DNA from 2 places in the Mycetohabitans sp. B46 genome. Region 1 is predicted to be linked to the other one. Evidence: predicted binding sites of a transcription regulator. Region 1 holds the regulator's gene; the other holds the start of a gene.

Evidence for each region. The regulator LexA, encoded in region 1, represses DNA repair genes until DNA is damaged. The targets are predictions, from matches to a motif close to ACTGTATNNNNATACAGT.
Region 2: a site for LexA is predicted at 9,465-9,482, ahead of dinB (DNA polymerase IV). Genes of this name have one in related genera too.

What each region holds. Positions count from the first base shown of each region.
Region 1 covers NZ_JADBGL010000014.1:33,185-48,603, reverse strand. Annotated here, with positions in the region: gene pdxR (MocR-like pyridoxine biosynthesis transcription factor PdxR) at 39-1,556, opposite strand; gene IHE30_RS13610 (carboxymuconolactone decarboxylase family protein) at 1,675-2,145, shown strand; gene IHE30_RS13605 (MscL family protein) at 2,414-2,638, shown strand; gene IHE30_RS13600 (response regulator) at 2,693-4,696, opposite strand; gene IHE30_RS13595 (response regulator) at 4,715-5,164, opposite strand; gene IHE30_RS13590 (sensor histidine kinase) at 5,161-7,035, opposite strand; gene IHE30_RS13585 (hypothetical protein) at 7,306-7,740, shown strand; gene IHE30_RS13580 (CysB family HTH-type transcriptional regulator) at 7,796-8,722, opposite strand; gene IHE30_RS13575 (sulfate/molybdate ABC transporter ATP-binding protein) at 8,740-9,801, opposite strand; gene cysW (sulfate ABC transporter permease subunit CysW) at 9,822-10,727, opposite strand; gene cysT (sulfate ABC transporter permease subunit CysT) at 10,724-11,620, opposite strand; gene IHE30_RS13560 (sulfate ABC transporter substrate-binding protein) at 11,732-12,757, opposite strand; gene lexA (transcriptional repressor LexA) at 12,999-13,646, shown strand; gene IHE30_RS13550 (hypothetical protein) at 13,667-14,083, shown strand; gene IHE30_RS13545 (DUF2939 domain-containing protein) at 14,108-14,770, shown strand; partial or broken gene IHE30_RS13540 (universal stress protein) at 14,799-15,226, opposite strand; gene IHE30_RS13535 (hypothetical protein) at 15,311-15,419, shown strand, end outside.
Region 2 covers NZ_JADBGL010000004.1:133,667-149,085, forward strand. Annotated here, with positions in the region: gene bla (class A beta-lactamase) at 1-417, shown strand, start outside; gene IHE30_RS06075 (helix-turn-helix transcriptional regulator) at 452-1,060, shown strand; gene IHE30_RS06080 (HD domain-containing protein) at 1,121-1,693, shown strand; gene IHE30_RS06085 (hypothetical protein) at 1,797-2,063, opposite strand; gene IHE30_RS06090 (Hsp20/alpha crystallin family protein) at 2,228-2,647, opposite strand; gene IHE30_RS06095 (Hsp20/alpha crystallin family protein) at 2,685-3,125, opposite strand; gene IHE30_RS06100 (penicillin-binding protein 1A) at 3,427-6,084, shown strand; gene IHE30_RS06105 (NAD(P)H-dependent flavin oxidoreductase) at 6,081-7,175, shown strand; gene IHE30_RS06110 (hypothetical protein) at 7,232-7,381, opposite strand; gene IHE30_RS06115 (hypothetical protein) at 7,385-7,570, opposite strand; gene IHE30_RS06120 (chitinase) at 8,135-9,304, shown strand; gene dinB (DNA polymerase IV) at 9,537-10,709, shown strand; gene IHE30_RS06130 (GntR family transcriptional regulator) at 10,881-11,531, opposite strand; gene bioB (biotin synthase BioB) at 11,749-12,810, shown strand; gene bioF (8-amino-7-oxononanoate synthase) at 12,828-14,009, shown strand; gene IHE30_RS06145 (hypothetical protein) at 14,153-14,599, shown strand; gene map (type I methionyl aminopeptidase) at 14,683-15,419, opposite strand, start outside.

The DNA of each region.
Region 1 (15,419 bases):
CACCGCAACTATGGCTACGACTGCGACTGCTGCGGCCCTCACGCGTAGGGTCGCTCGAATGCGGCGGCCAACCTGACTGCAACGTCGTCGGCCTGTTCAGGCAGCACGTTGGTAAAGCTCATTAACAACGCGTCGCGTCGCCGCTGCTGCCCATACCACTGCGACAGCGCATCGGGCGCAAGGCCGCTGCGCACCGCTGCCCGGGCCAGCAACACGTCGTTCGCCAACGAGCCGTCGCTTGGCGCAGAGCATTTACGCAGCCAGCCAATCAGATGCATGCCGCCGACGCTGGGCGAAATATCCAATACGCCGCCAACGCGACGGCGCAGCGCCGCGGCAAGTGCGTCGCGGCGCACCGCATACGCGGCACGCATCCGGCGAATGTGCCGGCTGAAATGTCCAGCTTCGATGAAGGCCGCGATGCTTTCCTGCAGTGTCAGGGCCGGGGGCGGGGCCAGTAATGCGGCCACCTTGACCAAGTGCCCGGCGAGCGTAGGCGGCGCGACGATATAGCCGAGCCGCAGGCCGGGCGCGAGCGCCTTGCTGAAGGAGCCAACATAGAGCACGCGCTCGCCGCCGTCCAGGCTCGCCAGCGCGGGCAACGGCCGGCCTGAGTAGCGGAATTCCCCATCATAGTCGTCCTCGACGACCCACGCGTTGGCGCGCGCCGCCCAATCCAGCAGCGCGAGCCGCCGCGGCAATGACAGCGAGACCCCCAGCGGCGCCTGGTGCGAAGGCGTGACGAGCGCCATGCAAGCTCGGGGGGCCTTCGCCACGCCTGCGTCGACATCCAGTCCTTCGTCGTCAACTGGCACGCTAACTAATTGCGCGCCGACCAGCCTTAACGCGTCGCGTGCTCGCCGGTAGCCGGGATCCTCGAACCAGATCGGGCGCGACGCCGTCTCCGGCAATAACGCCGTCATCAGTAGTCCAAGCGCGCCATGATACCCGTTCGTGATAATGATCCTGGCGGGGTCGCAATCGATTCCGCGCGCTATCGCAAGATAACCGGCAATCGCACGACGCAAGCGGGACTGTCCCTGCGCATCGCCGTAACTGAATGCCTCCGCGGCCAGCACGCGCACTTCGTGACTCGCCACCCGGGCCCACAGCTTGCGCGGGAACAAGTCCAACGCGGGCAGCCCCATTTGCAAAGGCGCCACGGCTATCGCGGCACTCACCGATGCATTGTCGGCCGACGGTGCAGGCGCAGGCTTCGTCGGCCCATGCTGTGGTGGAAGTCGTGCATTGACCCGGGTGCCAGCTGCGCCGCGCGTCTCGATAAATCCTTCCACTGCGAGCAACGCGTAGGCGAGTTCAACTGTGCCGCGGGCGGTATTGAGTTGCGTGGCAAGCGCACGTGTGGACGGCAGCCGCATGCCGGCGGGCAATCGACCGTCCAAGATGCCCTCGCGAAGCCGGGTAACCAGTTGCCGATACATAGGCTCGTCACACCGACGGTCTAGCTCAAGCGTGCAGGCCCACTCGGCCGCCGGCATGGTGCTGGGCCGACTTTTGCGCGCCACAGCCCGCTTGCCGCCGTGCTCCGCTGTCATCGCCCTGCTCCAGCTCGCATCATGGCCTACTCATTTAAACCGTTTTTGGCCTTTTACGATAACCCATTCGCCGCCTACGATAAAGGCTCCTAGTCCATTGACGCGAAAGGAAACCCTGATGAGCCAACCTCGCCTGCCTTACCGTGAACTGTCCAAGGACGCCTATCTCGCATTGGCATCGGTCAATGCCGCACTGGGACGCTCCGCGCTCGGCCAGAAGCTGTGTGATCTTGTGTTCCTACGTGTATCACAAATCAACGGATGTGCGTTTTGCGTCGACATGCATTCACACGACCTGCTTCAGCAAAGCGAAGACGTGCAGCGCCTGCTCAGCATACCAACCTGGCGCGAAACCGAGATGTTCGATGCGCGGGAGCGCGCCGCGCTGAACTGGGCCGAGCGCCTGACCACACTACCTGGTGGCCATCCAGCCGATGCCGATTTCCAGGCGCTGAAAACTCACTTTAGCGATACGGAGATTGCCGACCTGACTTTCGCGGTCGCGGTAATCAACGCCTGGAACCGCCTCGGCGTCGGCATGCAACTGCCGGTCACACGCAGTACCGCCAGCGCCGCCAGCGCCGCTTGAGTCGCTTGAGTCGCTTGAGTCGCTTGAGTCGCTTGAGTCAGTTGAGTCAGTTGAGTCAGTTGAGGCGCCTGGGTCGCTTACATCGCTTGACGCCGCTGGGGCGGAACCGTCGCAGCGGTGGCGCGGGCCCCCATTCGCACCTTTATTGATAAGATTTGCCCAGGCCCGCGCTGCTTCGCGGCCTGGCGCACATTTCTGCCGCCCACTGCCCCATCGCCCGAAACGTTGCGCGCTCAACCGCCTATGCGTTTTTCGGGGGAACCGCTCTATGAGCATGCTCAAGGAATTGAAAGAGTTCGCCGTCAGGGACAATATGATGGATCTGGCTGCTAGCGTCATCATTGGCGGCGCGTTCGGCACCCTCGTCAATTCGCTGGTCAGCAAGCTGCGCGCGCCGGCGCTGCAGGCAGCCACGCCGGCAACCCTGGCAGCACCACTCGAGGATATCGCGTTGCGGCGCGAGATCCGCGACGAGCTGAAAAACCGCGACTGACACGCCTACACAGGGTCCCGCGTGACGCGCAGCAAACGCCGCAGCGTCACAGCGTCAAGCGGTGGGCGTAGACAACGCGTCATCGCTGCCCTTAGCCATTGCGATCTCTTCGATCAGGCCTTCAAGCAGCGTGAAGTTGACTGGCTTGGTCAGATGCGACATAAAGCCGGCATCGAGACAGCGGCGTACGTCGTCATCCGAGCCATAGCCGGTCAACGCCACCGCCGGCACGTGTGCGCCGGTCTCGGTGCCCCGCAACGCCGTGATTAAGTCCAGCCCCGTACCATCGGGCAAGCCAATATCGCTGACCACCAGGTCGAAGCGCTGCTGCTGCGCGGCCTGCAGCGCTGAGGCCACGGTCCCGGTTGCGATCACATTGTGGCCAAAGCCCGTGATAAGTTGAGCCATCACCTCGGCTGTGTCCTGATGGTCCTCGACCAGCAGGATGTCCAGCGTGGCGCGCTGCGGCGCCGCCGCGATCGTACCGCGCTCCATCACCGGCCCGGGTGCCTCGACACTAGGCAACACGATCGTAAAGGTGGCGCCGCGCCCTAATCCCTCACTGGCGGCATGCACCGTCCCACCATGCACGTCGGTCAGCGCCTTGGTGATGGCCAGGCCTAGCCCCAGGCCACCGTACTGCTGGGTGGTGTGCCGCCCACCCTGCTCGAATGCGTTGAACAGTCGCCCCAGCTGCTCCGGCGCGATGCCGATACCGCTATCTTGCACGTCAATTTGAATCTGCGGCACACCCGCTTCGGATGGCGCCTCGGCATCGCGCGTGCGCAGCACGATGCGGCCATGCTCGGGCGTAAACTTGGCCGCGTTCTTGATCAAGTTCCATAGCATCTGCTGCAATCGCGCACGGTCGCCACGGACGAAGCGGTGCTGTGCAGCGCAATCCAATTCCACGCGCAATTGCTTGACCTGGATGTCGCTGCGAAAAATTTCCAACACCGCATCGATGAGTTCGTGCACATCCACAGTCTCCAGCGCCAGCAGCAGCTTACCGTTGGCTACTCGCGTCAAGTCCAGTAAATCGTCGATCAGGCGGGCCTCTAACTCGATATTGCGTCGAATGACCTTCATGGCGGAGCGCACCGGGTCGGGAACGTCACGCGCGCGCTCGAGCATTCGCGCACTGGCCAGCACCGGCGTGAGTGGCGTGCGCAACTCGTGCGACAGCATCGCGAGAAAACGGTCCTTCGCACGATTGGCCTCTTCGGCCGCCTGCCGCGCCGCCTGCTCGGACTGGAGCAGCCGCTCGCGCTCGTCGCTTGCTTCGCGCTGATCCTGGATGTCCGTACACGTGCCAAACCACTTCGCAATGCGCCCATCCGCTTCGCGCAAGGCCGTACCTCGCAAGCAAAACCAGCGATACACGCCGTCATGGCGCCGCAGCCTCACCTCGCGAATGAAGCTGTCCGCGCCCTGCCCGATGGTCTGTCGCCATGCATCACGCAGCGCGGGAAGATCATCGACATGGACCGCGTCGAACCACCCGGCACCGAGTTCCGCGCCAGCTGGCATTCCGGTGTAATCCGACCATTGCCGGGACAGAAAATCGCATTCGCCGCCCGGCGTGCAAGTCCAGACCAGATGCGGCAGCGCTTCGGCAATGGTCCGATAGTGTCGCTCGCGATCGCGCATCCGCTCAGAGTCCGCCACGACACGCCGCATCCGCGCTTCATTCAACGCACGTTCGACGGCCTCGGGCAGGTAATCGAGGTAATCGGCTGCTTTTGGCACCACATCGGACACGCCGGCACGCAACGCCTCGATGATCCGCGACTCGTCCGAAAAGCCTGTCGCTAGGATAGCCGGCAGCTTGATCCCGCGTGCAACCAGTCCACGGAAAAAATCCAGTCCGGTTTGTGGCGTACCGAGCCGGTAATCGAGCACGAGCAGATCCGGCAACGGCTCGCCGATGCAATCGAGCGCCTGCTGCACCGTCGAACAGGCACTGACGCGATAGCCGACCCGCCGCAACGCGCGCGCCGCAAGCAATAGGATACCCTCGTCGTCGTCGAGCACCAGCACGTGAGCGTCGCTGGACATAATGGCTCCGGAACGTGGTCAGCGTGCGCTCGGCCGCACGCTGCACGGCAGCTTTACGACCTGCAGGAAGAAGCCCAGCCGCCTGACCGCCTCGATAAATGCATCGTATTCGACCGGCTTGGTGATATAGACATTGCAGCCGAGTTCGTAGCACCGCTCAATTTCGCGCGGATCGTCGGTGGTCGTGAGCACGATGACCGGCAGCGACGCGGTCTGCGGCGATTCCTTCAGACGGCGCAGCACCTCGACCCCGTCCACGCGCGGCATCTTCAGATCCAGCAGCACCACACAGTTGCGCAGATCGCCGAACGGTGCGGGACCGAAGAAATAGTCTAGCGCCTGGTGACCGTCGGACAGCCGCTTAAAGCCATTGGTCAGGCCTGCGCGGCGCAGATTGCGCTCAACCAGCGTCGCATGGCCATCGTCATCCTCGATTAGGATGATGCTGACCGTCTCCCCGATTGTCATGATTTTTCCCAAGAAGTATTGTATGCACCGGCATACGGACCGAAACCGGCGTCCTCAACCCGGTGCGCGGTCAGTACATGCAGAGCAGCCATGCCCGCCTCGCGCTGTGCCCAGTAAGGCAAACGTTTGCCGCTGTCTTGATTTTTCACCTCTGGTGCGCGGCCGATCGCAACACCTCCCGGGTACACCATGCCCAGCGGCGCGTGTGCGGGTAACGCAACGTAGAACGTCGATCCTGCGCCTTCGGCCGACTCGACCCAGACACGTCCGCGATGTCGCTCCACCATCCGCTTGACCAGTGCAAGCCCGATTCCATCGCCAGGGCCCGCATCCGTATGCAGCCGCTGGAACGCGCTGAATACCTTCGGCAGCGACGCCGCCGGAATGCCGCGCCCGTTGTCTCTTACATAATAGACGCGATGGCGCTCGCCCGTGCCAGCTAGCCGCGCCGTGGCGATGCGACCGTCCGCCCCAAGTTGCATGACGTGCGCCGTGGGCGCGGCGGCTTGTGGCGAGTCGCCGTCACCGCCCGGATTGATCCAACCGACCTCGATCACGCCGCAGCGGGACGGATCTAGGTAAGCAAATGCATTGCCGAGCAACTGGCCGAAAATCTGCTCGATCGCGCCAGCATCGCCCCATGCCGGCGGCAGCGGCTGAATCAGCACGCGTGCGCCGTTCGCCGACGTTTGGCCCTTCAGCGCCCCGATCACCCGCTGCAATACGACGTTCATGTCCACCAGCGCCCACTGGTACTCGACCCGACCCGCGCGCGACAGCCGCAGCAATGCCTCGATGATGCCACCCGCGCGCGTGACCGCGCTTTGCAGGAAGCCGATCGACTCTTGGATCTCGCCGTCGACGATGCGCTGCAGCCGCTCACGCTCGGCCACGGGCAGATCCAGCTCGCTAATCGTCTCGCGCAACTCGCTGGCCGAGACCTTCAACTCGCGCGAGAACCCTTGCAGATTCACCAATGGCGAGCGCAGATCATGCGACACGCTGTAAATAAACATCTCATTGTCCTGCGTCTGTTGACGCAATTCCTCGTTGACCTGCGCAAGCTCACCGGTGCGTCGCTGCAAGTCGGCCTTCAGCAGTGCGTGCTCGCGTTCAGACCGCACCAGCTTGCGGCTCGTATCGTGCAGCACCTCATCAAGCTGCGCGATTTCGTCGCGACCACCCAATGGGGCGCCTAGCGGCTCGCCCGTACCCAGGCGCAGCGCGTTCGTCGTCAAAACCTCGATCCGCTGGCCGATGTGTCGCGCAAACGCAAGCGCTGCGATCACCGCAATCAGTAGCGACACACTCACCGCAAACCAGAGCATGAACTGTTGCGTCTTCAGCGAGCCTTGCAACTGAGCGTTACGATCCGCCTGCAGCTTGTTCTCCGCATCGACGAAGTCGCCCAGCTCGCCGCGAAATTCATTGATCTCGCGCGGCATTTCCTCACCGCGGTATGCCTCGATGACGCGCTGGCGCTCACCCTCGCGCAATTGCTCGGCCACGCGCTGCGTCAGCTTGCGATACCGGTCGATTGTCTCGCGCATACGCGCAATGCGGCCGGTCTGCTCGGGATTGTCGGCTACCGTCGCCTCGAGCGCATTAAGCCGGTCGGCCAGCTCGACCCATGTCGCGCGCTTGTCCGCGAACGACGGGTCACCGACGATAATCCCCGCCCGCAATTGCGACGCCTGGCGCAGCAACGGACCAAGCAGCGCCTCGGCCTGATTGATCACCTTTTTGGATTGCAACGCCCATCGTTCGGCGTCGGCCACTTGCCGCTCCACGCCGAATAACGCGACCAACAGCGCCAGCTCGCACACTACCGGCACCGCGACGAGCAATAGTCCCTTGGTAAAGAGCCTCATGCGCCAACCGGCATCCGCTCGAACGTCAATGCATGTCCCCTTGTAGAAGGCCGGCGTCACATTACGGGTCTAGTGCCGGCCAGCAAACGATTATCGGCCTTGCACGCCGATATTTCAATCGCGGAGCAAGCTCGCGGCGACATGATCCGGAGTCATTTTTTGAAATCGGTCAATATGCTATAAAGATCGGCATGCCTGCGCGACGAGCGCCGCTGTGTTTGCCGCAGCCGCCGTCTTTTCATTCCATCCATGCCGTTTGAGATGAATACCATGTCCACTCCGAAAAAGCGCAGACACGCATCCAGCGATGAGTCTTTTTTGGCCCAACTCGCTGGCTGCAAGCCGTTCGCGCAACTCGACACTAAGATCGCACGCGCCCGCGCTCAGGACGAACCCGTACTGTATACGGATGCGTTGCCGGGCCTGGATGTGCTGATCTGCACGGTGCGCGGCGCGCAGCCGCCCTACCCGCGTGCGGCCGAGCTGCGCCGGCGCTGTATCGAATCGGTGGCCCATGCGTTAGAGCAGCCGCTGGATGGGCTCGAGCGCGGCGGCTATTGGTACGAGGCCAACGGCGTCGGCTTCCTGGTGTTCGCCAGCCGGGCACGCACCGCGATCCTTCCGCAATTCTGCTCGGTCGCAAGCCGGCGCTCACACGGCGCCGAACGTAACATGCGACGCCCGCTGCGAACACGGCAGACCTAATCCGCGGCGTGCCGCCGAGGCAGCCGCATGTCGTTCATCGGTGGCGTTTGCGCCGTCACGCGACTTCGCGCAACTGGCCGGACACCTGGGCCTCGGTTAAGTGGGGCGCGAACATTTCGATCAACCGGTATGCATAGGCGCGCAGGAACGCGCCCTTGCGCAGTCCAACGCGGGTCGTGCTCGGCTCGAACAAGTGCTGCGTGTCCAGTGCGACCAACTCACTGTCTCGCTTCGGATCGTACGCCATCGCGGCGACAATGCCCACGCCCAGTCCCAGTTCGACGTATGTCTTGATCACGTCCGCGTCGATCGCCGTCAGCACCACATCCGGCGCAACACCAGCCCGCACGAACGCCTGGTCCACGTGCGAGCGTCCTGTGAAATCCTGGTCGTACGTGATGATTGGGTAGTCGGCAATGTCCTCCAGCGTCACTGCGGGCCGGGTCGCGAGCGGATGCTCACTTCGCACCACGACGGTGTGATGCCACGAGTAGCCTGGAAATGTCACGATCTCGCCGTAGCGGTCCAGGCCCTCGGTCGCGATACCGATGTCCGCGTCGCCGTTGATCACCATTTGCGCGATCTGGTGCGGACTGCCCTGGCGTAGCGCGAGATGGACCTTCGGATACATCTCCTTAAAACGATGCACGACCTTGGGCAACGAGTAGCGCGCTTGCGTGTGCGTGGTGGCCACCACCAGATGGCCGGTGTCCTGATCTGCATACTGCCGCGCGACGCGGCGCAGATTTTCCGCATCAAGCAACATGCGCTCAATCAGCGTGTGCACGGCCTTGCCAGGCTCTGTCAAGCCAGTGAGCCGCTTGCCCCGGCGGATGAAGATATCGACACCGAGTTCGTCCTCGAGATCCTTGATTTGCTTGGAGACCCCGGATTGCGACGTGTACAGTACATTCGCCACTTCGGTCAAATTCATGTTCTGGCGCACAGCCTCGCGCACGAAACGCAGTTGCTGGAAGTTCATTTCGTTTCCTCAGATTCTCATCGCTGCACAGGAAACACCCGCACGGCGCGCGGCACCGCGGTCACACCGTCGCCGACGTCCAGCCTCAGCGCGCGCCATGCGTCACGATCGAGCTCCGCTTCCAGCGTCTGGCCAGTCTGAGCCTGCAGTTCAACGCGCACCGAGCCGCCCAGCGGCACGATCCGCCGCACGTCCACGCGGATGCCGTCCTGCGCGGCGCGTGCCTGTGGCACCAGTTGTAGATCGTGCGGGCGCACAAAGGCAAGCGCTGGTCCGCTGAAGTCTCCCTGCGCGGCGATCCATCCGCCTTCGCCGTGCGGCACAAAGCCCTGTTTGCCCAGTGTGCCAGCCAGCCGGTTCGCCGCGCCGAGAAATTCATAGACGAACGCATTACTCGGGTGGTCGTAGATGTCCTGCGGGCTGCCGATCTGCTCGACGCGGCCATGATTGAGCACCACGATTCGGTCCGCAACCTCGAGTGCCTCCTCTTGGTCGTGCGTGACGAAGAGGGTCGAGATAGGCAGGTCGTCATGCAGACGCCGCAACCAGCTATGCAGCTCCTTGCGCACCTTGGCATCGAGCGCGCCGAATGGCTCATCGAGCAACAGCACCTTGGGCTCGATTGCCAGCGCGCGCGCCAGCGCAATGCGCTGGCGCTGTCCGCCCGACAGCTCAGATGGATAGCGTTGCGCGAGCCAATCCAGTTGCACGAGCTTGAGCAGCGCGTGGACCTTTTCCCGGATTTGCGCTTCTGACGGGCGCTCGCGGCGCGGCTTCACACGCAGCCCGAACGCGGCGTTCTCGAACACCGTCATATGACGGAACAGCGCATAGTGCTGGAACACAAAGCCGACCTGACGCTCGCGCGCGCCGACGTCGTTCACGTCCTGCCCGTGCAGCACAACCTGGCCCACCTCTGCCTGCTCCAAGCCTGCAATCACGCGCAGCAGCGTGGTCTTGCCACAGCCGGACGGCCCGAGTAGCGCGACCAGTTCGCCGGACGGGAATTCCAGCGACACATTGTCGAGCGCGGTGAAATCGCCAAAGTGCTTTTGCAAGTTGCGAACAATGATGCCCATATCCATTTCCGCGTGGATGGCTAGCTGGCTGCCGGCTCGCTCGACGTCTGGATGAGCCGGCGCTGCGCGATCAACTTCAACGCGAGCGTCACCAGCGCAAGCAACGCCAGTAGCGACGCGACCGCGAACGCGGCGACGAAGTTGTATTCGTTGTAGAGAATTTCCACGTGCAAGGGCATCGTGTTGGTCTGCCCGCGAATGTGGCCAGAAACCACCGAAACTGCACCAAACTCGCCCATGGCGCGGGCGTTGCACAAGATCACGCCGTACAATAGGCCCCACTTGACGTTGGGCAGCGTCACGCGACGAAAGATCTGCCAGCCGGAGGCGCCCAGCACGCGGGCCGCTTCCTCCTCGTCGGCGCCCTGCGCCTGCATGAGCGGAATCAATTCGCGCGCGACAAATGGAAACGTGACAAACACCGTCGCCAGCACGATGCCCGGCACCGCGAAGATGATCTGCACGTTGCGATCTTGTAGCCACGGACCAAACCAGCCTTGCGCGCCGAACATCAGCACGTAGATCAGCCCGGAGATCACCGGCGACACCGAAAATGGCAAGTCGATCAGCGTGGTCAGCAGACTCTTGCCGCGGAACTCGAACTTTGCGATCGCCCATGACGCGCATAAGCCGAATACAACGTTCAGCGGCACAGCGATCACCGCCGTGATCCCTGTCAGCTTGATCGCCGACAGCGCATCCGCGTCGATCAAGGCGTCTAGATAGGCCCCTACGCCGTTGGCTAACGCCTGATAGAACACCGCGGCCAGTGGCAACACCGGGAACAGGCCAAGAAAAAGCAGCGCGATTGCAGTCAGCGCCCACCGTACCGCACGCGGCTCGGTCGTCGCGTCCACATGCGGTGCCCGCTTTGGCTGTACGCTAGCGCCGATTGCGACCGCCGATTGAGTGGCTTGCTGACTCATCGCCCCTCTCCAGCCGTGACCACGGACGGTGCGAGGCCGAGTGGCGGCGCGCGGTGCGTACTAGACGTGCGCCGCTGCAGCCCCCATTGCAGCGCGTTGATCGCCAGCAGCAGCACGAATGATACGAGCAGCATCACGACGGCCAGTGCCGCCGCTCCCGCATAGTCGTACTGCTCCAGCTTCGTGATGATCAACAAAGATGTGATTTCAGACTTCATTGGCATATTGCCCGCAATAAAAATCACCGAGCCATATTCGCCGAGCGCACGCGCGAACGCGAGCGCAAAACCTGTCAGCAGCGCGGGCAGCAACGACGGCAGGACCACGCGGAGAAAGGTCAGCCAGCACGTCGCACCGAGGCAGGCAGCGGCCTCCTCCTGCTCACGCTCGAAGTCCTCCAGCACCGGCTGAACGGTGCGGACCACGAACGGCAAGCCAATGAAGGTCAGCGCGACCAGCACCCCGAGCGGCGTGAACGCCACCTTGATGCCGAGCGCAGCGAGCAGCGAGCCGACCCAGCCGTTACCCGAATAGACGGCGGCCAGCGCAATGCCGGCGACCGCGGTGGGCAAAGCAAACGGCAGATCGATCACCGCATCGACGAGCCGCTTGAACGGAAACTCATACCGCGCCAGCACCCATGCTATGAGAAAGCCGAATACCGCATTGAGCAGCGCGGCGCCCAGCGACGCGCAGAACGTGAGCCGGTACGAGGCCAGCACGCGCGGCGACGCGACGGCACGCGCAAACTCGGGCCACGTCAATGTCGTCGTCTTCAAGAAAGTCGCGGCGAGCGGGACCAGCACCACTAGGCCCAAGTACGCCACCGTGATACCGAGCGTGACACCGAACCCGGGCAACGCACTGGGCTGGCGAAAATAAAAACGACTCATGCCTGCTACTCGCCTCCAAGCATCGCTCGCGCCAGACCCAGGGGATCCGGGCTCAGCTTACGCCGGCGGCCCTCTCAGGCCGCGGACCCCCGCCTGGCAGCCATCGTCGGCTTACTGTGGCTGATAAATCGAATCGAATACTCCACCGTCGGCAAAATGTACTTTTTGAGCCTTCGCCCATCCGCCGAATGTATCGTTGACCGTGTACAACTTGAGCTTCGGGAACTGCCGGATCAGCGCTTCGGGCACCTTGTTCGAGCGCGGCCGATAGAAGTGCTTCGCCGCGATCTGCTGGCTCTGCTCGGTGTACAGGAAGTTCAGATAAGCCTGCGCGAGCTTGCGCGTGCCGCGTCGGTCCACCACCTTGTCGACCCACGCGACCGGCGGTTCGGCCAGAATGCTAACCGATGGCATGACGATCTCAAATTTGTCGGGCCCGAACTTTTTGAGCGACAGAAATGCCTCGTTTTCCCAGCCGACCAGCACGTCGCCGATGCCGCGCTGCACGAAGCTGGTAGTCGCGCCCCGCGCGCCTGAATCGAGCACACCGACATTCCTGTACAGCTTTGCGACGAACTCACGCGCTTGTTGCTCACTGCCACCCGGCTGGTGCAACGCGTACGCCCATGCGGCCAGATAGTTCCAGCGCGCGCCACCGGAGGTCTTTGGGTTCGGCGTGACGATGGACACACCCGGCTTGACTAGATCGTCCCAGTCCTTGATCCGTTTCGGATTGCCCTTGCGCACAACGAACACGAGGTCCGGCAAGCGTTTTTGCCAATCCGCGTCAATCCACCCCTGCTTGGCGATCGCGTCGATATCGTAGGCCAGCGCCAACGTGACGACGTCCGCCTGCAAGCCATCGATGACCGAGCGCGCCTGCGCGCCCGAGCCGCCGTGCGACTGCCTGAACGATACGGTCTCGCCGGTCTTGGCCTTCCATTCCTTTGCGAACGCCTGATTCATGTCCTGGTACAACTCCCGCGTCGGGTCGTACGACACATTGAGTAGCGTCCTATCCGCGACGGCCGCGCCACTGGCCACGAGGCCGCCCGTCAGCACCCATGCCGCGGCCAGTCGCCGCCACACTGATGCACTGGCGCGCTGCCGCGCCCGCCCCGTTACCTGTTCGCTCATTTGGATGCCCGTGGATGTCGTGAGGACCGGCCAAGTCTAACGAACGCATTTCATTATCAAAAATAATCGTTCCTTATGCTTTTATATTCAAAAGTCGTAAGACACCGGACGACGCGCCAACAACTTATGCCACGAGCGAACGGACAGTGCGTTCAAAACGGACAGCGCGTTCAAGTAGCACTTGAAATACTGTGAATACTGTATAAAAATACAGGGACCTGTTCATCCATACAGTAACCTCATGACTAAACTCACCACCCGTCAGCAGCAGGTCTACGACTTGATCCGCCGCGCGATTGAGCGCACCGGCTTTCCGCCGACGCGCGCCGAGATCGCTGCAGAACTCGGCTTCAGCTCGGCCAACTCGGCCGAAGAGCACTTGCGCGCGCTGGCGCGCAAAGGGGTGATCGAACTGGCGGCGGGAGCATCACGCGGGATCCGGTTGCTGTCAACGGAAGACGAACCGCACCCGTACACGCTGCCACATCCAGCGGTCATGCAGTTGTCGCTGCCGCTGGTCGGTCGTGTCGCGGCCGGCAGTCCCATCCTGGCTCAGGAGCATATCGCGCAGCATTACGCATGCGATCCAGCGCTGTTTGCAAGCCGGCCCGACTATCTTCTGAAAGTGCGCGGGATGTCGATGCGCGACGCGGGCATCTTCGACGGAGACCTGCTGGCCGTACAGAAACAGCACGACGTGCAAGAAGGCCAGATTGTGGTGGCGCGGCTGGGCGACGACGTGACGGTCAAGCGCTTCCATCGGCTGGTAAATGGCATCGAATTGATCGCGGAAAATCCGGATTACGAGAACATCATCGTGAGCCCGGGACAAGAAGATTTTGAACTGGAAGGCATCGCGGTCGGCTTGATCCGTCCTAATGCGTACTAAATACCGATATGGAGAAACCGATGAAACGACTTGCCCGCCTGTTTCCGTTACGCGCGTTCGGGCGCCTGCGTCATCTGCGAAGCCTCGTGCCATGCGGTGCATCGTCTCACCCCGCCACTTCGTTCGGTCTGCTGATGGGCGGCGCGACGCTGGCACAGCGCCCGACCGCACCCACGCACGATGGCGTGGCACACGTCGTGCGGGAGTACATGGAATTGCCATCCTGCCTACCAGCTTTCGCACGCGTGCCGCTGCGCCACAGCGTACCTCAGAGTGAACCGGCCCGTCGCCGCCCATGGCGGGAGGACGATCCGGTGCGCGTCTATCGCAGTGCGTCGCGCGTGGTGCTAGTGGGCCATATCGATGCGGTTTGCAGCATGATCGACCGGTATATCGCGGCAGAGGAGATTGGGGTTGCCCACGGTTTGCTGGATTAATTTACTCGCGCTACAACTGCGCATATGACATCGACCTCATTCAAGCGTCTTGTCGCCGCAGGGGTGGCGCTGGCTAGCGTGGTGGCAGGCATGCTCAGCTACGCGTCGCCTTATATCGTCCTGCACCGCCTGGAGCAGGCAGCCGATGCGCGCGACGCCGAGACGGTCAATCGATACGTTGACTACCCTGCATTGCGCGCCAGCCTGAAACAGGAACTCAATGCACGAATCAGGCGCGCGGTCAGCGCGCATATCGATGATTCGCCGCTGGCGCAGGCAGTCGCCAGTGTCGGCACGATGGTCGGTTCCGCATTGATTGCGCCCATTGTCGAAGTTTATGCGACGCCAGACGGCGTAGCCGCGTTACTGGCCGGCATGCCTCCACGCGATGTGGCGAGCGACACGGCACCGCCGGGCCCGGTGCGGGCTCCGCAAGCCGGTGCGACACGCGGCACAGCCGTGTCGGCTACCTCGGGCTCCGCCGGTTCCAGTGCACCAAGCGGCCAGCAGCCCCCGGCCGGCACATCCGTAAGCGGCGGCGCTCAAGTGAGCGCCGGCTATCGCGGCATCAACGAGTTCGTGGTCCGATACCGCGCTGGTCCGAAGGAGCCGCCGTATGCGGCGATTTTTCACCGCACCGGCGTCTTCGGCTGGCAACTTGTCGGGGTCAAATTCAATGGTTCATGATGCGGGCCATTGTGACACGCGGCAGGCCCTATACAAGCCCACCCCGTAGCGCGATGAGTCGGGCCCTTTCCGTAGCTGCGGCGGTGGATAACTCGGCGCCATCCGCTTTGCCCGCGCTCGAGACAGCAACCAGAATGTTGCAGCGAGCGCGGTCCAGCAACTGCATATTCTTTGGGCCCCTCCACCAGCGGGCCAAAGCCGGTGCGCACACGATGGGTGACCACGACGCGGTCCGTCTGCACATGCGACGCGCACTGAGCCATTTCGTCGATCGGCTTGCCCAACGCGAAATGGCCATGCACGCTCAGGCTCCGTTCTTTGAGCCAATCCCCCCCTTCCTGCAGGATGTTTCGCGCCGCCTGCTAAAACTTGCCCACACGCCACGTCGGTCATCAGGCCCGCACTTTGCCCAATGCTCGAGCGCATGTTCACGACGGCCAGTACATGCGTCTGCGCGCTGAAAGTGCATTTTCGACCGCCGGAATCCACAAAAATGCGGGAAAACGCGAATCCAGGAATTGATTACCATGATCGACCTCTATGCCGGCTCTTTCCCCGATGCCCGAACACAAAATTGAATTTACCGGCGTCAAAAAAGCCTATACAAATAAGGCGATCGTCAATGCTCTGTCGTTTATTGCCAAAAAAG
Region 2 (15,419 bases), on a different contig from region 1:
GCCCGTTCGGTAGGCGATGCCATCTTCCGGCTTGATCGTTGGGAGCCGGATTTGAACACGGCGATACCTGGAGACGTGCGCGACACATCGACGCCGGCGGCGATAGCGGACACGCTACGTGCGGTGATGCTGGGCGATGGGTTGCGTCCGTGGCAGCGGCAGCAGTTGCAGCAATGGATGTTGGGCAATCGCACGGGCGACAAGCGAATCCGTGCCGGTGTGCCCGCGCAGTGGCGCGTTGCCGATAAGACGGGTACCGGAGAGTACGGGACCACTAACGACATCGGGGTCCTTTGGCCCCCCGGGCGGGCGCCGATTGTGCTGTCCGTCTATTTCACCCAGCCGCAGCAGGATGTGCCGGCGCGCGACGAAGCGATCGAGCAAGCCACGCGTATCGTGGTTGACGCGCTGAGTTGAATGCGTGCCCGGCGAGTCGCCATTCGGATCGGTCATGAACGAGCCTTTGTTGGATATGCCGTCAGGCGTCCAATTGGGTCGTCAACTCAGGCGTTGGCGGGCACTGCATCGCATTAAGCAGGCGCATGCAGCTGAGTTGTTCGGTGTCAGCCAGTCGACGATTTCCCGCTGGGAAGCGGGCTTACAACAAATGGAGTGGGCCGAGCAACGGCGTGTGGTGCATGCATTGTCGGCGCGGCTCGATTCGGCGGCCGATCATGCACTTGCGCGACTGGTCCGCGGCAACCCGTTGCCAGTACACTTGATTTGCGATTTGACGCACCGGCTGTTGGCGTGCTCCCCGGCGCGCGCCGCCCAGTTTTCCGTGCCCGTCAGTGAGTTGCTCGGGCGTTCGTTGTGGCGTTACTCAACGCAGCAGATCTCGCACCAGGAGGCCCAGCTGGACACGCTGGGCTGGCGCGATGCAGCGGCGCCGCCGTCGCTGGCGTTCGCCACGGGCGCCAATGATTCGGCAACGGTGCCGATTCGGCCCAGCGTGTGCCGCTGGACGCGGCTTACGCTGTCCGACGGCACCGCTGCGCGCCTGGTGGAGACGCTCGCCGCGGAGCCCGATCCGCGTCGACATGACGCTACGCATATTTAATGCGTGGACACCCGCGGGGCATCACGTTAGTCTTGGCGTGCCGTATCCGGAAGACTACCGATGGACCCGACGATCCTGCATTCGAGACTAGCATTTCTGCGCGACGCCGAGCGGCTCAAGAGCGTGCTGCGCAGCGGCCATACCTCATGCGGCCGTGCTGAGAGCACGGCCGAACACAGTTGGCGCTTGAGCCTGATGGCCATTGCGTTCGAGGATGAGCTGCGCGGACTTGATCTATTCAAGGTGCTTAAGCTGTGCGTGCTGCATGATCTAGGCGAGGCGATCCATGGCGATATTCCGGCGACTAAGCAGCATGCGCATCCGGACAAGGCGGCGCGTGAACGGCAAGATCTGTTGCAACTGACTGACACCCTTGATGCGCCACTGCGCGCTTCGATAGTCGGGTTGTGCGACGAATACGAGCGCGCGCAGTCGGCGGAGGCGTTGGCGGTGAAGGCGCTGGACAAGCTCGAGACGATCCTGCAGCACAACCAGGGACGCAATCCACCGGATTTCGACTATCGGTTCAATTTGGAGTATGGACGCCGGTACACGAGTACCCATCCGTTCTTCGCCGAGGTACGGCAAGTGCTGGATAGCGAGACGCTCGCACGGATCGCGCAACGGCAGTGAGCCGGCGTTGTGCGTCGGAGTTGGTCTGTGCATGACGCATCCTGACTCAGTCGGAGCGTGACGCCCGGCCGCCTTGTCGCGCAAGCTAGGGCAGGCTAGTAGCCTAGCAATTGACACCATGTGCCGGGCCAGTGGGGCCAAGGTGATCGCGTGCCGGCGCAATACCACGAGCGGCCTCCAGCCGGCTCGCTGCGGCTAGCAGCGACTGGCCGGTCGGCGTGAGCATCGGACGGCGATATCCTTCGGCGCGCTCTTCCAACTCGACAAGTTGCCGCTCGAGCAGCGTGTCTAGCTCGGCACGGTTCATGTCGATCTGCTCCGGTGCGCTGCGGATCAGCATCAACGTGGCGAATTCGTGTGGGCTCAGCATCTTCGTCTCCCAATCCTTCATAAAGCTGCGATCCTGTCGCCTGGGATCGCAAGATAAAGCGGCGAGATGACAGGCCGATAACAGCGGCCCCCCAGCGCTCCGACGCGATCGCGTCGGGCGTGAGCCGTCGAGCGGACGCCAGTCCGCTCGACCCCTAACGGCGTTCAGCCGATGCTGACGTCGATCCGGCGGGGCTTAGCCTCGTCGCGGCGTGGGATGGTCAGCTTCAGCACGCCGTCGCGCAACTGCGCGTCGATGCGTGACGCATCCAGATCCGCGCCCAGCGCGAACGTGCGGGCGAAATGCGGATCGCGCAATTCGGCGTGCTGGACCCGCAGCTCGGCGGGCGTCGGCACGACGGCCTCGGCCTCGATCGACAGCGTGCTATCTTGCACGCTCACGTGCAGCTTGTCGCGTGGCACGCCGGGTAGGTCAACCAGCAGCGTAACGCCGTTGCGATCTTCGCAGATGTCCACGGCGGGCGCTACTGTCGCGCGGCGCGGTTGCGGCGCCGTTGCGCCTTGTGCGGCGACGCTGGCGTCCTGCTGGGTGGGACGTTCGACCAGTTCAGTGGTGTTGCTCATGGTTTCCTCCTGGTTTGCGTCAATGCGGGTCAACAGGTCATTGCACCGTAATCGCTCGTGGCTTGGATGCCTCAAGCTTGCCGATGGTTACGCTCAGGCAGCCGTTCACATAGCGCGCCTGGACCTTGTCCGGATCGGCCTGGTGCGGCAATTCGATGATGCGGCGGAACGTGCCGCTAAAACGCTCCTGCAGATAGGTCCGCGTGTCGTCGGTGCGCGCCGGTTGCACGCGTTTGCGCTCGCCGCTGAGGATCAGCAAGCCGTTGTCGATCGACACATCGATCTGCGCCGGATCGAGTCCGGGGGCAAATGCGACGATCTCGATCGACTCGTCCGTGCTGCCAATGTTGACCGCGGGAAAGGTCCCGACGCGCGATGCGCGCAGGCTGGTCGGCATGTTGGCGAACAAGTCCGCAACCTGCCGTTGCAGACGGTCGATGTCGTTGAAGATGTCCGTGCTGAAAAATAAATCACTCATGGTTTGCTCCTTCGATCCTTTGTCGAAGGGACGAACCGGGCTACGCGCTCCAGTCCGCCCGTCAACGCTGGATCCGTCGACAAACAAATCGAAACACGCAGCGCGTCATACACGCGGCTGCCCAAGCGATTCATAACATAGTCCCGATGCGCGAAATTTCAAGGGGCGGTCGACGCAGGCGCGAGCCGGCGGTAATGGGTGATAGGCCGGCGGTAAGTTGGTGGTAGGCCGGCATCCGAGCCGACATAAGGACGACGCCGATTTTGGTACGATTCAGCCTTTCACCGAACGGTAGCCGACTGTGAGACGCACGGACATTGCCCCGCTGCGCGCGTGGTGCGCCGCCCTGCTGGCCCGCGTGGGGCCGCCCGTCGCGAGGCTCTGGTGGCGCGCGCGGCATCCAGGCCGGCGCGAGTTGGCCTGGGGAGCCGCGGCGGTGCCTGCCGCGATGGCGCTGTACGTCCTAATCCTCGTGCCGTTCACGCCCGGCATCGGCGATATCCGCAAGGCGAAGGTCGAGCAACCGGCGCAGGTGTTGTCCGCGGACGGCAAGTTGCTGGCCCAGTTCAAACCGTCCAATCGTGAATGGGTCGCTTTGTCCGACATCTCGCCGCACGTGCTCAATGCGTTGATCGCGACGGAGGACCATCGGTTCTATCAACATCACGGTCTGGACTGGCGACGCACGGCAGCGGCGGCCGCGCATACGTTTTCCGGCGACCGGCAAGGCGGCTCGACTATCACGCAGCAGCTGGCCCGCAACCTGTACCCGGATGAGATCGGACGGGCGCCTACGCTCACGCGCAAAATCAAGGAGGCCGTTACCGCCTTAAAAATCGAGGCCGTGTACACAAAAGCCGAGATCCTGGAAACCTATCTGAACACCGTCCCGTTCTTGTACAACGCGTATGGGATCGAGATGGCGGCCCGCACCTATTTCGACAAGCCAGCCAGTAAATTGGACATGTTGCAAAGTGCGACGCTGGTCGGCATGCTCAAGGGCAACAGCTACTACAACCCAGTCATCAACCCGGAGCGCGCGTTGCAGCGGCGCAACACGGTGCTCGCGCAGATGGTCAAGTACGGCAAGTTGACGCCGCAGGCGTATGCATTGCTTGCGCGCCGGCCGTTACGACTGGATTTCGAGCGGCAGGTCGAACCGCCTGGTCCCGCGCCCCATTTCGCGCAGCAATTGCGCAAATGGTTGATCGCGTGGGCGGATCGCCACGACTACAATATCTATTCCGACGGCTTGGTCGTGCGCACGACCATCGATGCGCGGCTGCAAGCGATGGCCACGCAATCCGTCGTGCTGCACGGCAATCAATTGCAGGCCATTGCCCATGCCGCTTGGTCGACCGCTTCGGCGTGCGTGGGCAGTCACGATTTCGTGCAGACCTTCGTGCGCGACACACCGGACTACCGGGCGGCGCTCGACGCGGGGTTGACGAGCCAGCAGGCGCTGAAGCAGCTGCTGGCCAATCGCGGTTTCATGCAGGCGCTGTGTGACGAGAAAACACGTGTACAGGCGGACTTCGTCGCCATTGATCCGCGCGATGGCGCAATTAAGGCGTGGGTGGGCAGCCGCGATTTCAACAAGGATCCATTCGACCACGTGCAGCAGGCGCGACGGCAACCCGGTTCAACGTTTAAGCCATTCGTCTATGCCGCCGCGTTCGAGCAGGGCGCCCATCCCGACGATACGATTATCGACCAGCCGGTGTCGATTGCCCTGCAGGGGGGAGAAATCTGGCGCCCCGCCGACGACGTCCCGCCCAGTGGGCAGCCCATGACGCTGCGTGACGCTCTGGCGCACTCGCGCAACCGCATCACCGCCCAATTGATGCAATCGGTCGGGCCCGCGAAGGTGGCCAAGCTTGCACAAGCGATGGGCGTGCGCGACAGCATGCTGAACCCCGTGCCCTCGCTGGCGCTCGGCACAAGCCCCGTCACGCTCAAGGAGATGGTGTCCGCATACAGTACCATCGCCGATGGCGGCCGCTATGTGCGGCCGATGATGGTCACACGTATCGAGGACCGGGACGGCAACGTATTGGCGCAATTCGCGCCGGATGCAGGCAAGCAGGTGCTGCGTGCTGACGTTGCATGGACGTTGCTCGACGTGATGCGGGGCGTGATCGATCGGGGCACCGGTGCCCCGATCCGCACTCGCTTCGGCATTCGCGCGGACGTAGCCGGCAAGACGGGCACGACGCAGGACAACGCGGATGGCTGGTTCATCTTGATGCATCCGCAACTGGTCGCCGGCGCATGGGTTGGCTTCAATGACAGCCGCGTGACGCTGCGCAGCGATTATTGGGGGCAGGGCGCGCACAGCGCGCTGCCGATCGTTGGTGACTTTTACCAGCGTGCGCTGCGCGCGCAGCTCGTCGATCCGCGCCTGCGGTTCGCGAGCGAGCCGCCGCCCGGTATCCTGCAGCGCGTGCGCGCGCAGGTTCGTGCCTGGCTCGCGCAAGTGTTTCCGGCGACGCGCCAAGCCGAGCGCCCAGCGCCGCCGCGCCGGGCGCCGCGACGGCTCGAGTCGTCCACGAGTGAGCTTGCCGCGCCACCGCCAGCGAGCGGCGTCGCCGTGGGCGGCGCGAGCATGGAGCTACCGACGGGCGCGTCGGTCGCACCTGCCGCGTCGGCGGCATCGGCCTCGTTAGCCTCGCCGGCTAGCGTGCCGCCGACATCAACGCCGGGTGCGATGCCCGGGATGCCCATCATGCCTGCTGCGTCGCCGGCGGCGGTATCTGGGGCGCCGGGTGCCGCGGTGCAGTTCGAGCCGGGCAATGAAGTCGGCAGGCCGGCCTCATCGCCTGGTCCGTCGTCGCCGGAACCGGCTGCCTCGCGCGCCATGCCCGCGCTCGGCAATGAGGTGCCGTGGGAGCCGACGCCGAGCCCTGACGTACCGATCCGGCCAAGCATTGGCATGATCCGCCACCAGGAGACACCATGAACCATTCGCATTCTTTACCGAACACCGGCGATGCTCGAAACCGTGCGGCTGCGTTTTGCAGCCAATTCGGGCTGTCGGCGCCGATCTTGCTGGCGCCGATGGCCGGCGCGTGCCCGCCAGCATTGTCGATTGCCGTGGCCAATGCAGGCGGCATGGGCGCCATGGGGGCCCTGCTGACGCCCCCGGAAGGTATCGTGCAATGGGCCGACGCGTTTCGCCGCGGTAGCACCGGGCGCTTCCAATTGAATCTATGGATACCTGATCCGCCGCCTGAACGCGACCGGGACAACGAGCAGCGCGTGCGTGCATTCCTGGCGCAGTGGGGGCCTGTCGTGCCCGAGTCGGCAGGCGATGCGGTCCCACCGGATTTCGTGGCGCAATGCGACGCCCTGATCGACGCGCGGCCGGATGTCGTCACCTCGATCATGGGGGTATTTCCGCCCGCGTACGTGAAACGCCTAAAGGACCACGACATTGCTTGGTTTGCGACAGTCACGACGCTGGACGAAGCCCGTGAGGCGCAGGCAGCGGGAGCCGATGCGATCATTGCGCAAGGCTTCGAGGCGGGCGGTCACCGTGGCGCGTTCGATGCGGCGCGGGCGGAGCGGCAGGCCATTGGTCTATTTGCGCTGCTGCCTCGCCTGGCCGACCACATTCATGTACCGTTGATCGCCGCCGGCGGTATTAGCGATGGTCGCACGCTGGCGGCTGCGCTGATCCTTGGCGCGAGCGCGGTGCAACTCGGTACCGCCTTTCTGCGTTGCCCGGAGGCGGCGCTGAACCCCGCATGGTCGGATGTGCTGGACGGATTGGAGCCAGAGGACACCGTACCAACGCGCGCGTTCACCGGCCGCCTCGGCCGTTCGGTGGCGACCGAGTACGTGCTTGCAGCAGCGGCGCCGGACGCCCCGCATCCGGCGCCGTATCCGGTACAGCGCGCGCTTACCGTATCGATGAAAGAAGCAGGCGCAGCGGCGCGCGACTATCACCGAATGCAGGTATGGGCCGGGCAGGCTGCCGCAATGGCGCGGGCGGTCCCCGCGGCCGATGTGGTGCGCGACGCGTGGGCCAGCGCACAGCGCTATTTGTAAAAAGTGCGTTCATCACCGGCGGCTCGGTAAGCGCCGGGCGGTAGTCGTCTGTAAGGCTAGTGCCGGGCGTTCAGGTCGATATGCTCGAAATGGATGCGCTGCACTTTGTTTAGCCACAGCAAGTTCTCTCGTATGCGGCGCACCGAGGCTTGACTCGAGCCGCGAATCTTCACCTTCTGGCTCGACTGCGAGCCGGTACGCACCACCTTCTATGCCTGTACGGAAGGCTCGAGTTCACGGATACACCGTAATACTTCACCCACGATGTCCAACTCGAGCGACGACATGATGTCGAGCACGTATTCCAACTGGCTACTGGGTAGCGGAAAGTCCCGGTTGACCGCTTCAGTTGCGGGTGACGGCGCGACAGCGCGGGTATCAGAGGCCTGCTGCATGAATGCGCCGGATAAGAGATCACGAATTGGTGCGAGTCATGCCGCTCTCGCTTCGTTGCCGCCCATCGCCTTGAGACAACCACCTTGCCCGGAAAAGATAGGTTGGCGTTTGTACCGTCCAGTATTAACGCTGGATACATGGCGAACGCTAGCAGAAACCGGGGCAGGGGGAAAGCAGCGTCCAAGCGTGCGCCTGGTCGGCGCAGTGTGTTCGTCCTCGTGCCTTCGCCAGGCGCGATGCCGGCTCGCGCCTGCGACGCACAAATGTCCGCTTTCGCTCATGATCCGGCAATGTTCGTGGACGGCACGACGCAACGGTTTGCTTCGGCTCGCCGCAGTGGCGCAATAACGTGTCGACTTCCGAACCCAATCTTCAGCTTTGCTCTAAACGCCACGAGAATCAACTCGGACGTTGTCCATAGCGACTATCACGAACAGATAGACCGGTATTGTCAAGTGTTAATAGAGCGATGCGGCCAGCGCGCCTGTGATGATCACCGTTCTCTTCATCGATCAGGAGAAGCAATGAAAAAGCATTTGTTGAAAGCGATAGCCCTGTCAGCCATGAGCGTCGGTCTTTGCGGGCATGCGTTCGGCGAAGGCGTGTATGCGCCTTATGTCGACATGACGGCATGGCCCACGCCATCGCTGGACGAGATCGGCGTGCAGCAAGGGATCCAACAGTTCACGATGGCGTTCGTGTTGTCTGGCGGCAACCAATGCGTACCGTCATGGGGTGGCGTGCAGCCGATCGGACGCGGCCAGACGTCGGATTTGCTAACTTCTATCGCCAAGTCGATCAACAATTATCGAGCCAAGGGCGGTGAGGTGTCGATTTCGTTCGGTGGCCAAGCTGGCATGCCGTTGATGCAGGCATGCAGCAGCGCGTCGGCGTTGGCCGCGGCGTATCAGACGGTGATCGATACGTATTCGTTGACCCATATCGATTTCGATATCGAAGGCGCGGCGCAAACGGACAGCGCGGCGTTGGCGCGCAATTTCCAGGCTGTACGGCAACTGCAGCACACGGCGCGCGCCAATGGCAAGCCACTGCATGTGACGTTGACCCTCCCGGTGATGCCATCGGGGCTTACCGCCGATGGCTTGCGCGTACTCCGCGCAGCGCTGGACAATGGTGTGACGCTGGACACGGTCAACATCATGGCGATGGATTATGGCAATGGCACAACTGACATGGGCGCGGCGGCGAAGCAGGCTGCCACGTCGGTCTACGCGCAGTTGGATGCAGCGTACAAGGCGGCGGGCAGCCCGAAGACCGACGCCCAGTTATGGCAAATGATCGGCGTGACGCCGATGATCGGTAAGAACGACGTGCAAGGTGAGACGTTCTCGCTGGCAGACGCGAAGGGGTTGCTCGACAAGGCTCGCTCGGATGGTATCGGGCTGCTCAGCCACTGGTCAATTGGTCGGGACAAGGCTTGCGCGAGCAGTGGTGGCAGCGCATCGCCCAGTTGTTCCGGCGTTTCGCAGCAACCGTATGCATTCACGCAGGTGTTCCGGCAACTGGGGGGCCATTGGGGCACTGGCGTGACGCGGGATCCGTCATATGGTGGCGGCTCGCACGGTGGCAAGCCGACGCCGGGCGCGCAATGGTCCAGCTCGCAGATCTATACAGCCGGGATGACCGTCAAGTATCACGGCGTGACGTATCGTGCAAAATGGTGGACGCAAGGCGACGTGCCGGGCCAGTCGGAGGTGTGGGCGAAGGTCTGAGCATACCGCTGTTACGGCTCGCGCCACCGAGCCATCGTACACGCTTGATCTCGGGGGGCACGGCGTGAGACAGCGATGGGCGGGTGCGCAACGCGGGGCCAGTGGGGCTAGTGGGCCCGTGATTACCGGTTTGACGAAACGTACGCGTTCCCGCTGCGATCCTGTACAAATATACAGGTATACTATCGCCGTTTAGCCTCCTTAGCCTCCTACAGTCGCCATTCCGATTGCCATGGTTCCGACGCGCCGGATCGCCCATCTCGACATGGATGCCTTTTACGCATCCGTTGAGTTGTTGCGCTATCCCGAGTTGCGCGGCAAGGCGGTAGTGATCGGCGGTGGCCGGAAGGCAGCCCCGCAAACGCTGCCGGACGGCACGCGCCGGTTCGCCCGCTTGCGCGATTATGCCGGACGCGGCGTGGTCACCACGTCCACGTATGAGGCGCGCACGCTCGGCGTATTTTCCGCGATGGGCATGATGAAGGCCGCGCAGCTCGCGCCCGACGCCATCTTGCTACCCACCGACTTCGACTCGTACCGCCACTATTCACGGCTGTTCAAGGCCGCGGTGGCGACATTCACTGATCAGATCCAAGACCGCGGGATTGATGAGATCTACATCGACTTGACCGCGTTGCCCGACGACACGCGAGCGCTGGCGATGCGCATCAAGCAGGCGGTGCGCGACGCGACCGGTCTTACGTGCTCGATCTGCGTTGCGCCGAACAAGCTGCTCGCAAAAATCGGCTCGGAGTTGGACAAGCCGGACGGCATGACGCTTCTATCCATCGCGGACCTGCCGACGCGGATCTGGCCACTGCCAGTGCGCAAGGTTAACGGTATCGGCCCGAAGGCGGGCGAAAAGCTTGTGTCACTGGGCATCGCCACGGTCGGCGATCTGGCCAAGGCCGACCGTGGACTGCTGCAGGAGCATTTCGGCCACAGTTATGCCGCGTGGCTGGCCGATGCCGCCCATGGCATCGATGAGCGGCCGGTGCAAGTCACGTCGGAGCCGAAATCGATGAGCCGCGAAACCACGTTCGAGCGTGATATGCACGTGCGCCACGACCGCGCCGCGCTCTCGGCGATCTTCACGGACTTGTGCGTGCGTGTAGCGCAAGATTTGACGCGCAAGGGCTATGTCGGACGCACGGTCGGGCTGAAGCTGCGCTATGCGGATTTCCGCACCGTCACGCGCGATGTCAGCTTGCCGGAGCCTACCGCGGATGCGGTGGTGATCCGGCGCGCCGCCACCGAATGTCTGAAGCGCGTGCCGCTGGACAAGCGGCTCAGGCTGCTCGGCGTGCGGGTCAGCGCGCTGCGACCGGCGCACGCACAGCGCTTGACGCGCGTGCCGGTGCAACACGAGCTGCCATTTGCCGAAGCAGGGACCCAGGTGCGGTGAACTGCGCACCCCGTGATGCGGCGGATGATGCCCGCGTATCCCCGTCAATGCATACCTGTTATACGGTCAGTCAGCGTCAGGGCCCGGCTTGATTTCGCGACTCCTGTGCGCGACGAAAACCGTCGATGATCAGCAGCAGCGCGGCTTGGTGGCACGACGGGTATCACCGCGCTAGCTGACCGGGAATCCGACGCGCTCCATGGTGCCGATGTGGCGTGACAGCAATTGAGCAGCGCGCTCGAGATCATGGCTTTTCAACGCGTCGATGATGAGTTGATGGTCGTGGTTCGAGCGCGATTGCCAGCCGCGCGCCCGGCCGACGGCGAGCACGAAACGCGAACTGGTCAATTGCAGTACGTCCAGCGTCGCCAGCAGGCGGGGCATCGCGCAATGACGCACCAGCGCGTGGTGGAACGCACGGTTGGCCGCATCCCACGACGCAAGCGAATTAGCGGCGTCGCACGCGGCGTGGGCGCTTTCGAGCGCCTCGAAATGTTCGGCGCGCAGGTGTGGCATGGCGTGGCGCAGCGCGAGCGGCTCGAGCACCGCCCGCATGTCAGCCGCTTCCTTGATGGCGGCACGGTCCAATACGGTGACGCGCACGCCGCGCCTGTGCAAGATTGTCACCAGTCCGATTGCCTGCAGACGCTGGAACGCTTCGCGCACGGGCACATGGCTCGCCCCAAATTCCTTGGCGACGTGGTCCTGCCGAAGGGCTGTACCGCCGGCCAACTCCCCGCTGACAATACGCTCGCGCAACCGGTCGACAATATGCTCAACCAAGCTTGGCGTGTGGATATCACTTAGGCGCACAGTGTCCATTTCATAGATTATCTATTTTTGGGAGGAGGTAAATTAACGCCAATTCCGTTATAACATCCAGAACGCAATCGGCGTGAGCGCTGGAATTAGATAGATTATCTATGAAATAGGCCGGGTGGTCGATACTACCTCGGTCACGGCGCGTGAGCGACGCGTGTCGCGCCTACTTGTGGCCACCGGGCCGCTTGGACCCCCACTCGCACAGGAGTATCTGCATATGTCAATTAGGACAACAGAATCATCTGCCCATTCCACCAATCTGTCCGGCGGCGACGCAACGCTGATTGGCGACGACGCAGCGCCAATCCGGCACGACTGGACGCACGAGCAAATTGCGGCTTTATTCGATTTGCCATTCGATGATCTGCTCTATCGCGCGCATACCGTGCAGCGACGCTATCATGCCGGCCGTGGCCTGCAAATTTCGCAATTGTTGTCCATCAAGACGGGCGGATGCCCGGAGGACTGTGGCTACTGCAGCCAATCGGTCCATGCCGAGACCGACCTGAAGGCGAGCGCATTAATGAGCGTGGACGCGGTGCTGCAGGCCGCTGCGCAGGCAAAGGCTGCCGGCGTGCAGCGCTTTTGCATGGGAGCCGCATGGCGCAGTCCGCGCGAGCGCGACCTGGAGCGAGTCTGCGCGATGGTTGAGGGCGTGAAGGCGCTGGGACTGGAGACCTGCGTGACACTCGGCATGCTGACCGACGCACAAGCGCAGCGCCTGGCCGAATCCGGCCTGGACTACTACAACCACAACATCGACACGAGCCCCGAATACTATCCGTCGGTGATCACCACGCGTACGTTGCAGGAGCGGCTTGACACACTCGAGCACGTGCGCAACGCGGGCCTGAAGGTTTGCTGTGGCGGCATCATTGGCATGGGGGAGTCGCGCGAGGATCGAGTCGGCATGTTGCAGACATTGGCCAATTTGCCGGCACACCCGGAGTCAGTGCCGGTCAACTCCCTAATGCGAATCGAAGGCACGCGGCTCGCGCACGAGCGCGACGTCGATGGGTTGGAGTTCGTGCGCACGATCGCGGTGGCCCGCATCGTGATGCCCACGTCCGTGATACGGCTCTCGGCTGGGCGTGAGCACATGAGCGACGAACTTCAAGCACTGTGCCTATTCGCTGGCGCCGGCTCGGTGTTCATCGGCGAGAAACTGTTGACTACGCCTAATCCGGCTCCCAGTCAGGACCGCGAGCTGATCAACCGGCTTGGCGCGACGAGCCAGGAGTCGGCTCCGATCCAATGGATCGCCAAATCACGGCAATGATCTCCGGGAAAACTCGCATGAAGTTGATCGAATCGCTCGGGCGCGGCTTGTCGGCGCTCGATGCAGAGCACTTGCGTCGGCATCGGCGCATTGCCGACAGCGCATGCAGCGTGCGGATGAGCGTGGACGGGCGACACATCGTGGGTTTTGCGAGTAACGACTACCTGGGACTTGCCGCGCATCCAGCGTTGATCCAAGCGCTGAGCGACGGCGCGCGACGCTATGGCGCCGGCAGCGGGGGATCCCACCTATTGGGCGGTCATTCGCGTGCGCATGCGCAGGCCGAGCAAGACCTGGCCGCGTTCTGTGGCGGCTTTGTCGACGATGCCCGTGCTTTATATTTTTGCACCGGCTACATGGCGAACCTGGCCGTACTGACCGCGCTGGCCGGTCGCGATGCAGCGGTCTTTTCCGATGCACTGAACCATGCTTCGCTGATCGACGGCACGCGGCTATCCCGCGCGTGCGTGCAGATCTATCCGCATTGCGATACCGTGACCCTGGACGCGATGTTGGGCGCAAGCGACGCGGCGACCAAAGTGATCGTCAGCGACGCGGTGTTCAGCATGGACGGCGATGTCGCACCGCTCGCGCAATTGGCTGCGCTGGCTGAGCGGCACAACGCGTGGCTGGTGCTGGACGATGCCCACGGTTTTGGCGTGCTAGGCCGCGACGGCCGGGGCTCACTCGACGCGAGCGGCGTGCACAGCGAGCATATCATCTACGTCGGCACGCTGGGCAAGGCGGCTGGGGTCGGCGGCGCGTTCGTGGTGGCCCATCCGGACGTGATCGAATGGTTCGTGCAGCGCGCGAGAACGTACATCTTCACGACGGCTGCGCCCCCAGCGATTGCGCATGCGGTGTCGGCCAGCGTGCAATTGATTGCCGGCGATGAAGGGGGCGCGCGCCGAGCGCAGCTATCGCGGCTTATATTGCGCACGCGCAGCCTACTTGCGGCGACGCCATACCGTTCGCTGGACTCGCATACCGCCGTTCAGCCACTGGTGATCGGCTCGAACGAGGCGACCTTGGCGCTCGCGGCGACGTTGGACGACGTAGGTCTTTGGGTGCCGGCCATCCGGCCGCCGACGGTTCCACCTGGCACATCCCGGCTGCGGATCTCGCTGTCGGCCGCGCACACGGATGACGATCTGGACCGGCTGGAGACTGTGCTGGCCGGTGTGGCGATGACATCTTGATTGATACTGGCGCCGACGAGCAAGCCACTCTGCCGTATCGGGAAGGCCACGCACAGATCCACCAGAAGGCTGGAGGACGCACGGACGGGCGCAGGCATCGGAAATGCTTAACACAACGTCGGATTGCGACAACGGAGGGCATCATGGGATATCAACGCTATTCGGATCGCGTGACACGCACCCGTCGGCATGCACAATGGACACAGCGGCAGGTATCCAGGGCTTCACGGCCGTTATGGCCACGCCTCGGCCTAGCCGCATTGGGGTTGGTTTGCTGCGTCGTCGCCGCTGTGCCGCGGGCGGCGCTCGCGGGTACGACGGATCGCCCGGTTGACCATCGCTCAACTGGCATGGGACCAGCCGGTACGACGGCACAAGCGAAGCTGGTGTCAGCGGCACCGGACCCAGTGGCGACGCAGGCGAAGCGGGTCACGCCGCCGATGCAACAGTCCGGCGGCACTGCCGACGGCGCGCGTCACCATGGCGGTGCGGGGAACCATCCGCCCAGTGATCGAAAGAACGGGCTGGGTTTCGACACCGACAAGAGCGGGCTCACTGAGCAGCCACAGCCTTCCAAGCTTAGGCGGTAGCGGCGCGCTTCGCATTGCGGTCGTCGGCGGGGCGCGGAATGTGCCGCTGGCGTAACGTTGACGCAGCCAGGGCAGGGCCAGCGTCAAGCGGGGCGGGGCGCGGCATCGAGCAGGCCGAACGGCTGTGGCATGGCGTCATGCCGCGCCTCAGGCCACGGCGTGAGGATCTGCGCGCCCGTTTCTGTCACCACGACCATATGCTCCCACTGCGCGGACCGTGAGCCATCCTGTGTCACGACTGTCCAGCCGTCCGCCAGTTGCCGCGTGCCAGCCGATCCGGCGTTGAGCATTGGCTCGATCGTAAAAATCATGCCCGGCTTCAATTCGAGGCCGGTTCCCGGGCATCCATAGTGGAGTACCTGCGGCTCATCGTGATACACGCGTCCGATCCCGTGGCCGCAATACTCGCGCACGATGCCGAAGCCTTCGCGTTGCCCGACGCGCTCGATCGCATGGCCGACATCGCCGAGCGTGGCGCCCGGACGCACGACGGCAATGCCCGCCATCATCGCTTCGTACGCAGTGCATACCAATCGCCGTGCCGCATCGTCCGGCTCGCCGACAAAGTACATACGGCTTGTATCGCCATACCAGCCGTCCTTGATCACAGCAACGTCAATATTCAGAATGTCGCCGTCCCGCAACGGGCGCGATGACGGAATGCCGTGGCACACCACGTGGTTCACCGACGCGCAGATCGTCTTTGGATAGCCACGATAGCCAACGTTGGCCGGTGTCGCACGTTGCACGTTGACGATATAGTCGTGGCACAGTCGGTCAAGCTCGTCGGTGCTCACGCCGGACTTCACGTAAGGGCCGA